4 regions of the Prauserella sediminis genome follow, and region 4 is predicted to be linked to each of the others. Evidence: riboswitches for the same ligand, from Rfam matches in the RefSeq annotation. Region 4 holds a riboswitch; each other region holds the start of a gene.
The links. A riboswitch is a leader RNA that binds a small molecule or an ion and turns the genes downstream of it on or off. The one in region 4 is predicted to bind cobalamin.
Positions count from the first base shown of each region.

Region 1: linked by a shared signal. The riboswitch ahead of metE (5-methyltetrahydropteroyltriglutamate--homocysteine S-methyltransferase) and the one ahead of metE (5-methyltetrahydropteroyltriglutamate--homocysteine S-methyltransferase) in region 4 are both predicted to bind cobalamin.
Region 2: linked by a shared signal. The riboswitch ahead of FB384_RS14860 (ABC transporter substrate-binding protein) and the one ahead of metE (5-methyltetrahydropteroyltriglutamate--homocysteine S-methyltransferase) in region 4 are both predicted to bind cobalamin.
Region 3: linked by a shared signal. The riboswitch ahead of FB384_RS20720 (ribonucleoside-diphosphate reductase subunit alpha) and the one ahead of metE (5-methyltetrahydropteroyltriglutamate--homocysteine S-methyltransferase) in region 4 are both predicted to bind cobalamin.

Region 1 covers NZ_JACIBS010000003.1:52,076-54,270, forward strand. The annotation lists gene FB384_RS20725 (ribonucleotide-diphosphate reductase subunit beta) at 1-627, shown strand, start outside; cobalamin riboswitch at 844-1,059, shown strand; gene metE (5-methyltetrahydropteroyltriglutamate--homocysteine S-methyltransferase) at 1,204-2,195, shown strand, end outside.
Region 2 covers NZ_JACIBS010000001.1:3,276,026-3,278,220, reverse strand. The annotation lists gene FB384_RS14860 (ABC transporter substrate-binding protein) at 1-930, opposite strand, end outside; cobalamin riboswitch at 1,213-1,393, opposite strand; gene FB384_RS14855 (aconitate hydratase) at 1,522-2,195, shown strand, end outside.
Region 3 covers NZ_JACIBS010000003.1:48,220-50,414, forward strand. The annotation lists gene FB384_RS20715 (mannosyltransferase YkcB-related protein) at 1-286, opposite strand, end outside; cobalamin riboswitch at 403-619, shown strand; gene FB384_RS20720 (ribonucleoside-diphosphate reductase subunit alpha) at 877-2,195, shown strand, end outside.
Region 4 covers NZ_JACIBS010000006.1:39,832-42,026, forward strand. The annotation lists gene metE (5-methyltetrahydropteroyltriglutamate--homocysteine S-methyltransferase) at 1-1,070, opposite strand, end outside; cobalamin riboswitch at 1,200-1,425, opposite strand; gene FB384_RS22720 (acyl-CoA dehydrogenase family protein) at 1,551-2,195, opposite strand, start outside.

The DNA.
Region 1 (2,195 bases), on a different contig from region 4:
CTGTTCAACGCCTACCGGGAGATCCCGTCGATCGCCGACAAGGACTCGTGGGCACTGCACTACACCCAGAACCTCGAGAATCCCGACTTCACGACCGGTACCCCCGAGGCCGACCAGGCGTTCCTGCGTGACCTCGTCGCCTTCTACGTGATCTTCGAAGGCATGTGGTTCTACACCGGTTTCGCGCAGATCCTGTCGCTGGGAAGGCGCAACAAGATGGTCGGCATCGCCGAGCAGTACCAGTACATCCTGCGTGACGAGTCGATCCACCTGAACTTCGGCATCGATTGCATCAACCAGATCAAGCTCGAGAACCCGCACCTGTGGAGCCCGGAGTTCCAGGAGGAAGTGCGGCAGATGCTGACCGAGGCGTGCGAGCTGGAGATCGCCTACGGCCGCGACACCATGCCCCGCGGCATCCTGGGGCTCAACGCCGAGCTGTGCGCGCAGTACATGCACTTCATCACCAACCGCCGGTGTGACCAACTGGGACTGCGACCGGTGTTCGCCGAGGTCGACAACCCGTTCCCGTGGCTGTCGGAGGCGATGGACCTGCAGAAGGAGAAGAACTTCTTCGAGACCAGAGTGATCGAGTACCAATCGGGCTCGACCCTCGACTGGGACTGACACCCGCCCGCGACCCGGGCCGGTCGCCCCGGTGTCCGGTCCGGGTCCGTCGGTGCACGCCGGACCGACGGGTCGTTGTGATCGACATCTCCGGCGCCGCCCGATGATCGGGAAAGCCGACGTCGTGCGCCGTGCCGGACCCGCGCGGGGCCCTTGCAAGTTCCCTCCGATGAGCCGTGCGGGCTTGTCATGGAGCTGACCACGACTAGCCTGATGGTGCTGGTGGTTCGTCCGTTCCCCATCACGACCCGGTCGCGTCGGGTTCGGACGAGGCAAGAGGGAACCCGGTGCGAATCCGGGACTGCCCCGCAGCGGTGAGTGGGAACGACAGCCGTCAGAAGCACTGGATGCGATCCGGGAAGCGACGGCCGGTAGGAATCCCGGCGTGCAGCGCCGGAAACGCCCGCGAGTCCGAAGACCTGCCACCGGTACGTGCGCCGCGGCGCACGTGGTCCGAGGTCTCGCGGGAGGACCTGACGGACGACCGGTTCGGTGGCGAGGTGTGCTGCTCTCCGGTCGGCGTGTCCTCCTCGAAGACCTCGGCGTCCGTATCGTCGAGCTCGCGAGGAGAGAGCCTTGACCGGCACCATCGGATCCACCGTCCTGGGATATCCCCGTATCGGGCCCAACCGGGAACTCAAACGTGCCCTGGAGAAGTACTGGTCGGCCGAGACCGACGAAGCCGATCTGCGTGACGTCGCGTGGAAACTCCGCGCCGACTCCTGGCACGCGCTGCACGACGCCGGGCTCGACTCGGTACCCGGCAACACGTTTTCCTACTACGACCAGGTCCTGGACACCGCCGTCACGGTCGGCGCGGTCCCGCGCCGCTACCGCGAGCTGGGCCTGAACCCGCTGGACACCTATTTCGCCATGGCACGCGGCGTGGAATCGACGCCGCCGCTGGAAATGACGAAGTGGTTCGACACCAACTATCACTACCTCGTTCCGGAGATCGGACCGGATACGACGTTCTCGCTGTCCGACCGGACACCGGTCGAACAGTTCCGCGAGGCCACCGAACTCGGCATCACCACGCGGCCCGTACTGGTGGGCCCGCTGACGTTTCTCCTGCTGTCCAAACCGGACGGTGAAGCGCCCGCTGCGTTCCGGCCACTGGACCGGCTCGACGATCTCGTCGACGTCTACGCCGAACTGCTCGCCGAGCTCCGGCGTGCCGGGACGGAATGGGTACAGCTCGACGAACCCGCGTTCGCGGCCGACCGCACCCAGACCGAGCTGGGCGCGCTGCGGGAAACCTACCGCCGGCTCGGCAGCCTGTCCGAGCGGCCGAAACTCCTCGTCGCGGGCTACTTCGGCGACCTCGGCGACGCACTGGACGTGCTGGCCTCCTCCCCCGTCGACGGTCTCGCGGTCGACCTCGTCACCGATCGCGCCACTGTCGACACGCTGCCGACGCTGACCGGCCTGCGGGACAAGACCCTGGTCGCCGGCCTCGTCGACGGCCGCAACGTCTGGCGCACCGACCTCGACAAGGCACTGGCCACGGCCGCGAGCCTCCTGGGCAGCGCCGACGAGCTCGCCGTCGGCACGTCCTGTTCGCTGCT
Region 2 (2,195 bases), on a different contig from region 4:
GGCACGGACTCCCGCACTGCGGTCGGCGAACAGGAACGGGTGCACCGCCTTGTTCTCCACCGCGGTCAGACCGGACAGGGCCGGGTCGTGCAGGATGGCGTCGGCCTCGGGCCGGGCGTCCTGTTCGGTCATGCTCGCGTCACAGCACGCGTCGGTGAGGATGACGTCGGGGTCACGCTTGACCAGTTCCTCGGCGCCGACATCGATGTTGCGTTTCTTCGACAGGTCGGCGAAGGCGTTCGTGCCGCCCGCCCGTTCGATGATGTGCGAACCGAAGTCGATACCGCTCGCGACGCCGTAGGTGCCGTCCTCGTTGGGCGACACGATGGCGACCGACGGCCGGTCGACGCCGGCGACCTGTTTCTCGACCGTGGCGATCCGTTCGCGCATGTCGCTGATCACGGCCTCCGCGTTGTCCTCGACGCCGAACAGGGCGCCGAGATCGCGCAGGTCCCGGTAGATGTTCTCGACCTTCACGGTGGCCGGGTCGATCGACTGGTCGGTGAGGCCGTCCTCGCTGGGGCAGAGCGGTGAGAGGATCCAGCTCTGCACGCCGACCTCACGAAGGCTGGCGCGCGTGCCGACCGAACTATCGGCGCCCTGCTCGGCGAAGAATCCGTTGAAGCCGGACAGCACGAAGTCCGGGTTCGCCTGCAGCAGTGCCTCTCTGCTGGGGAGGCTGGGCAGGTAGTCCACATCGGCCTGACGGTCCGCGTACTCCGGCAGCACCTTCGCATCCAGGAACGCGGTTCCGGCGAGCCGGTCGCTCACCCCGAGAGCATGGGCCAGTTCGATGGCGGGCTGGTAGGCCGCGTAGATGCGCTGCGGCGGATCGCCGGTGGCCACGTCGATGCCGCAATTGGTCCGGCTGGTCGCACCGCCCGCTGCCGATGCGGCATCCGGCGGTGGCGGTGCGCAGGCCGTCGCCACGGCAGTCAGAACTGCCGCGCACAGGGCCGTGGCACGCCGAGCTGTGGCGTGCGGAGAAGTGGTCGCGACGGAGTTGCGCCCACGGCGCAGAGTGGAAGTGGCGCGCCGACGGCGCAGAGCGCCAGTTGAACGCCTTCGGCGCAGTGATACAGGGCGACTTCGGCGCGGTGATACAGAGTTGCGCCTTCGGCGCAGCGATACAGGGCGCCTTCGGCGCAGCGGCAATGACATCGTCAGCCCGCCCCTCCAGGTCCTCGTGGATCGGGTCATCGGTGTGCGATCGGGTCACACAGTGCCGTGGCCGGTCTCCTGGCTGACGGGTCGTACGCGCTGTGCCAGCCTTCCCGGAACGTTCGTTCCAGTGGCTCGCATGCTGAACGGCACAGCACTTCCCGAATCACAGTGGCGAGGGCCGCTCCGGTTTTCCACCGGATTCCCGTGCACCACGGCGGTGTGAACCTAACAGACCCGCGCGCCACCCGGGGTGTGTCGGCACCCACACGGCGCACGACGCAGTGGTCGACGTTTCGATCCGCCCCGCACCGGCAACCTCCACCCTGCAGACTCCCCGGGCCGAAGGAAGCGGAACGTATGCCTCGCAACGTTGCACAGAAGCTGATCGCCGACCACCTCGTGGACGGCACGATGACGCCGGGCGAGGAAATCGCGATCCGGATCGATCAGACCCTGACCCAGGACGCCACCGGAACGCTGGTCATGCAGGAGCTGGAGGCACTGGACCTGGACCGGACCCGCGCCGACGTCAGTGTCCAGTACGTCGACCACAACCTGCTGCAGGCCGACGAGCGCAATGCCGAGGACCACGCGTTCCTCCGTTCGGCGTGCCGCCGGTACGGCCTCTGGTACTCCAAACCGGGCAACGGCGTGTCGCACCCGACCCACATGCAGCGGTTCGGCGTGCCGGGTGCGAGCATGGTCGGCTCCGATTCGCACACGCCGGCGGCCGGGTCGTTGGGGATGCTGGCGATCGGGGTCGGCGGGCTGGACGTGGCCACGGCGATCACGGGCGAACCGATGTACGTGCGGATGCCGGAGATCTGGGGTGTGCGGCTGACCGGCGAGCTCCCACCGTGGGTGTCGGCCAAGGACGTCATCCTGGAGATGCTGCGCAGGCACACGGTGTCGGGCGCGGTGAACCGGATCATCGAGTACCACGGGCCGGGTCTGGCGAAGCTGTCGGCGATGGACCGGCACGTGATCGCCAATATGGGCGCCGAGCTGGGCGCCACGACGACGGTGTTCCC
Region 3 (2,195 bases), on a different contig from region 4:
TGTCCTGTAGCGCCGCGGTGAGCTCGGCGCTGACCGTTCCCGTGCCGGGGCCTCCCTGGCCGCCCTGGCGGCCCATCGGGTCGGTGCCGTCGCCGGAGGGGTCGGACATCGGCAGTGAGCCGGTGTGCGGAACCGACGCTGTCGTCTGCGCGTAGGCGCCGGTCGCCGACAGTCCCGCCAACGCGGTTACCACGGCGACCACGACGGCGGCCTTCCGGAATCGGTGCACCCCGACCGCGATCGCCGTCGCGGCGAGGACGCCGAGGGCCAGCACGATCCACCGCAACGCGGGCAGCCAGTCCAGGGTCCACTCGAGCAGTACAAACGCCCACGTCGTCCGGCCGCGAGTGCCGCTACGACACGCCCATCTTGGGTGATGCAGAAGTGTGGATCACAAGATGTAGTATTGCTTCCGCTGGTGGTCCACGGAGTCTGCAATAGCCTTCGTGGGGCAAGAGGGAACCTGGTGCGAATCCGGGACTGCCCCGCAGCGGTGAGTGGGAACGACAGCCGTCAGAAGCACTGGACACCACAGGGGTCCGGGAAGCGATGGCCGGTAGGTCGGCACACGGTGCCGGTGCCCGCGAGTCCGAAGACCTGCCATCGGCGCGCGCACACCCGTGCGCGCTGTCCCGGGCCTCGCGGGAGGGCTGACGCGGACGACGAACAACGGCAGCGATCCGTGCTCCGATTCGTCGCACGTTCAGCTGCTCGCGAGCGCCGTCCACGACCTCGCGAGGAGAGAGTGACGTGCCTCAACGTGCCACCGCCGTGTCCCCCACCGCACCGGAATCGCCGCCGGCCGTTCGACACCGGCCACGCCACGAGCCGCCGTCCGACGGCGCCACCGGATCGGACCCGGCTCTCGCTCCCCGTCTGACGATCACCGATGCGGCCGGCGAAACCCGCCCACTCGACTGGACGCGCGTGTGCACGCTGGTCGAACAGGCGAGCTCTGGCCTGTCCGATGTGGATGCTCCGGCCGTGCTGCAGGAGCTGCGGCGCGGTCTCTACGACGGGATGACCACGGCCGAGCTCGACCAAGCCCTCGTCATGGCCGCACGCACCTTCGTCGAGCGCGCCCCCGAGTACTCGCGCGTCAGCGCGCGCCTGCTGCTGGACACGCTGCGGCGCGAAGCGCTGTCGTTCGTCGCAGGCGAACCGGCCGCGGCGGATCAGGAACAGATCCGTGGCCGCTACCCCGCCTACTTCGCGGACTACGTGCGGCGCGGCGTCGAACTCGAGGCGCTCGATCCCGAGCTGGCCACGTTCGACCTGGAACGCCTCGGCGCCGCGCTCGACGCGGATCGGGACCTCGAGTTCGACTTCCTCGGACTACAGACGCTCTACGACCGCTACCTCCTGCACCACGACGGCACCCGGTTCGAACTGCCGCAGGCGTTCTTCATGCGCGTCGCGATGGGACTCGCGCTGCGCGAGGACGACCGGGAAGCGAGGGCGGTCGAGTTCTACCTGCTGCTGTCGTCGTTCGATTTCATGTGCTCGACGCCGACACTGTTCAACGCGGGCACCACCCGTCCGCAACTCTCGTCGTGCTTCCTGACGACCGTGAACGACGACCTGGACTCGATCTTCCAGGCGTACCGCAACAACGCGCTGCTCGCGAAGTATTCGGGCGGGCTCGGCAACGACTGGACCCCGGTACGCGGCCTGGGCGCTCACATCAAGGGCACCAACGGGACCTCACAGGGCCTGGTTCCGTTCCTGAAGATCGCGGGCGACACCGCGGTCGCGGTCAACCAGGGCGGTAAACGCAAGGGTGCGGCGTGCGCCTACCTGGAGACCTGGCACATCGACATCGACGAGTTCCTGGAACTGCGCAAGAACACCGGCGACGACCGGCGGCGCACGCACGACATGAACACCGCGAACTGGGTGCCGGACGAGTTCCTGCGCCGCGTCGAGGCCGACGCCGAGTGGACGCTGTTCTCCCCTGACGAAACGCCCGACCTGCACGAGGTCTACGGAATCGAGTTCGACGAACGCTACCGCGCCTACGAGGCCGCAGCCGATCGCGGCGAGGTGGCGGTGTTCCGCCGCGTGCGCGCAGTGGAACTGTGGCGCCGGATGCTGACGATGCTCTTCGAGACCGGACATCCCTGGATCACGTTCAAGGATCCGTGCAACCTCCGCTCCCCGCAGCAACACGCCGGAGTGGTGCACTCGTCCAACCT
Region 4 (2,195 bases):
TTCTGCGAGGCGAACGCGAGCCACGGCGCGACCTGCGGGTCCAGCGCGGTCTCCCGGTCGAGGTCGTACGGCACGTGCAGCAGCGAGCACGATGTGCCCACCACGACCTCCCGTGCCGAACCGAGCAGCGTGGCCGCCGTGACCAGCGCCGTGTCGAGGTCGGTGCGCCACACGTTGCGCCCGTCGACCAGCCCGGCCACGAGCGTCTTGTCCGACAGGCCCGGCGCGGCGACGACCGTGTTCGCCGTGGACGTCTCCGACACGAGGTCGACCGCGACGCCCTCGACGGGTGTGGCGGCGAGGGCGCCGAGTGCCGGCCCCGGGTCGCCGTACGGCACGGCGGCCAACAGGGCCGGGCGCCGCGTCCGGGCGCCCAGGACGTCGTAGGCGTCCCGCAGGGCGTCACGGTCGGCGGCGGTGCGGTCGGCGGCGAACGCCGGTTCGTCGAGCTGCACCCAGTCGGCTCCAGCCGCCTGCAACTCGCCGAGCACCCAGGCGTACACCCCGAGCAGTTCGCCGAGGCGATCGAGGGGCCGGAAACCGGGCGGCGACCCCGGCTCCGGGGCGCACAGCAGCAGGAACGTCACGGGGCCGAGCAGCACCGGCCGGGTGTGCACGCCGAGCCGCAACGCCTCGAGATAGTCCCGCACCGGGGTTCGGTCGGCGAACGTGAGCGGGGTGTCCGGACCGATCTCCGGCACCAGGTGGTGGTAGGACGTGCCGAACCAGGACGCGGTGGCCAACGGTGACACCGAGTCGGTGCCCCGTGCCATGGCGAAGTACGTGTCCAACGGGCCGAGGCCGAGCGCACGGAACCGCTCGGGCACGGCACCGGCCATCACGGCCGTGTCGAGGACGTGGTCGTAGTACGAGAAGGTGCCGCCCGGCACCGAGTCGAGCCCCGCGGCGGACAGCTCCCGCCACGTGCGCGCCCGCAGTTCCCGGGCGACGGCACGGAGTTCGGACTCGTCCGCGCGGTGGGTCCAGTAACGTTCGAGCGCCCGCGGCAGCTCCCTGCCGGGGCCGATGCGGGGATATCCCAGGACGGTGGAACCGATGATGCCGGTCAATGCTCTCTCCTCGCGAGCTCGTCGACACGGGTGCCGACGGTCCCGCCGGAGGGGCGCACGCCGATCGGGGCACACACCCCGGCCCGTCCGCCCGGTCCACCCGCGAGACCTCGGACCCGCGCGCACCGGGTGGTGCGCGCGCCGGTGGCAGGTCTTCGGACTCGCGGGCACTCCCGGCCTGGGCCGGAGGTCCTACTGGCCGTCGCTTCCCGGACCCGGGGTCCAGTGCTGTTGACGGCGGTCGTTCCCGCTCACCGCTGCGGGGCAGTCCCGGATTCGCACCGGGTTCCCTCTTGCCTCACCCGGCAGGCCCGTGCGGGCCCGGCGCGGGTGAACCACCAGCACGGCCACCCTAGCCTCCCGCGGCCCGCCGTCGCGCCCGGCGACGACGCGGTGAAGACCGCTCGCCCACCCCGGGATCGGCGCCGGCCTGCATCGTTGCCGCGGGTGGAGACCTCGCTCACAGGCCGGCGCCGGCCGTCACCGGAACGCCGAGTGGCCCGTCAGGGTCTGCCCGATGACGAGCTGGTGCACCTCCGACGTGCCCTCGTAGGTCAGCACCGATTCGAGATTGTTGGCGTGCCGCAGGACCGGGTATTCGAGGCTGATGCCGTTGGCACCGAGCAGCGTCCGGCATTCCCGCGCGATCGCGATGGCCTCCCGCACGTTGTTCAGCTTGCCGGTGCTGACCTGCTCGGACGTGAGCGTGCCGGCATCCTTGAGCTTTCCGAGGTGCAGCGCCAGCAGCATTCCCTTGCCGAGCTCGAGGCTCATGTCGGCGAGTTTGAGCTGGGTGGCCTGGTAGGAGGCCAGGGGTTTGCCGAAGATGTCGCGTTCCTGCGCGTAGGCGATCGCGGTCTCGAGGCAGTCCCGGGCCGCGCCGAGTGCGCCGAACACGATGCCGTAGCGGGCCTCGTTCAGGCACGACAGTGGTCCGGACAGGCCGCGCGCCTCCGGCAGCATGGCGGACGCGGGCAGCCGGACGTCCTCCAGCACGAGCTCACTGGTCACCGAAGCCCGCAGCGACAGCTTCTTCGTGATCTCCGGAGCCGAGAATCCGGGTGTGTCCGTGGGCACGACGAAGCCCCGGATCTTGTCGTCGGTCTGCGCCCACACCACGGCCAC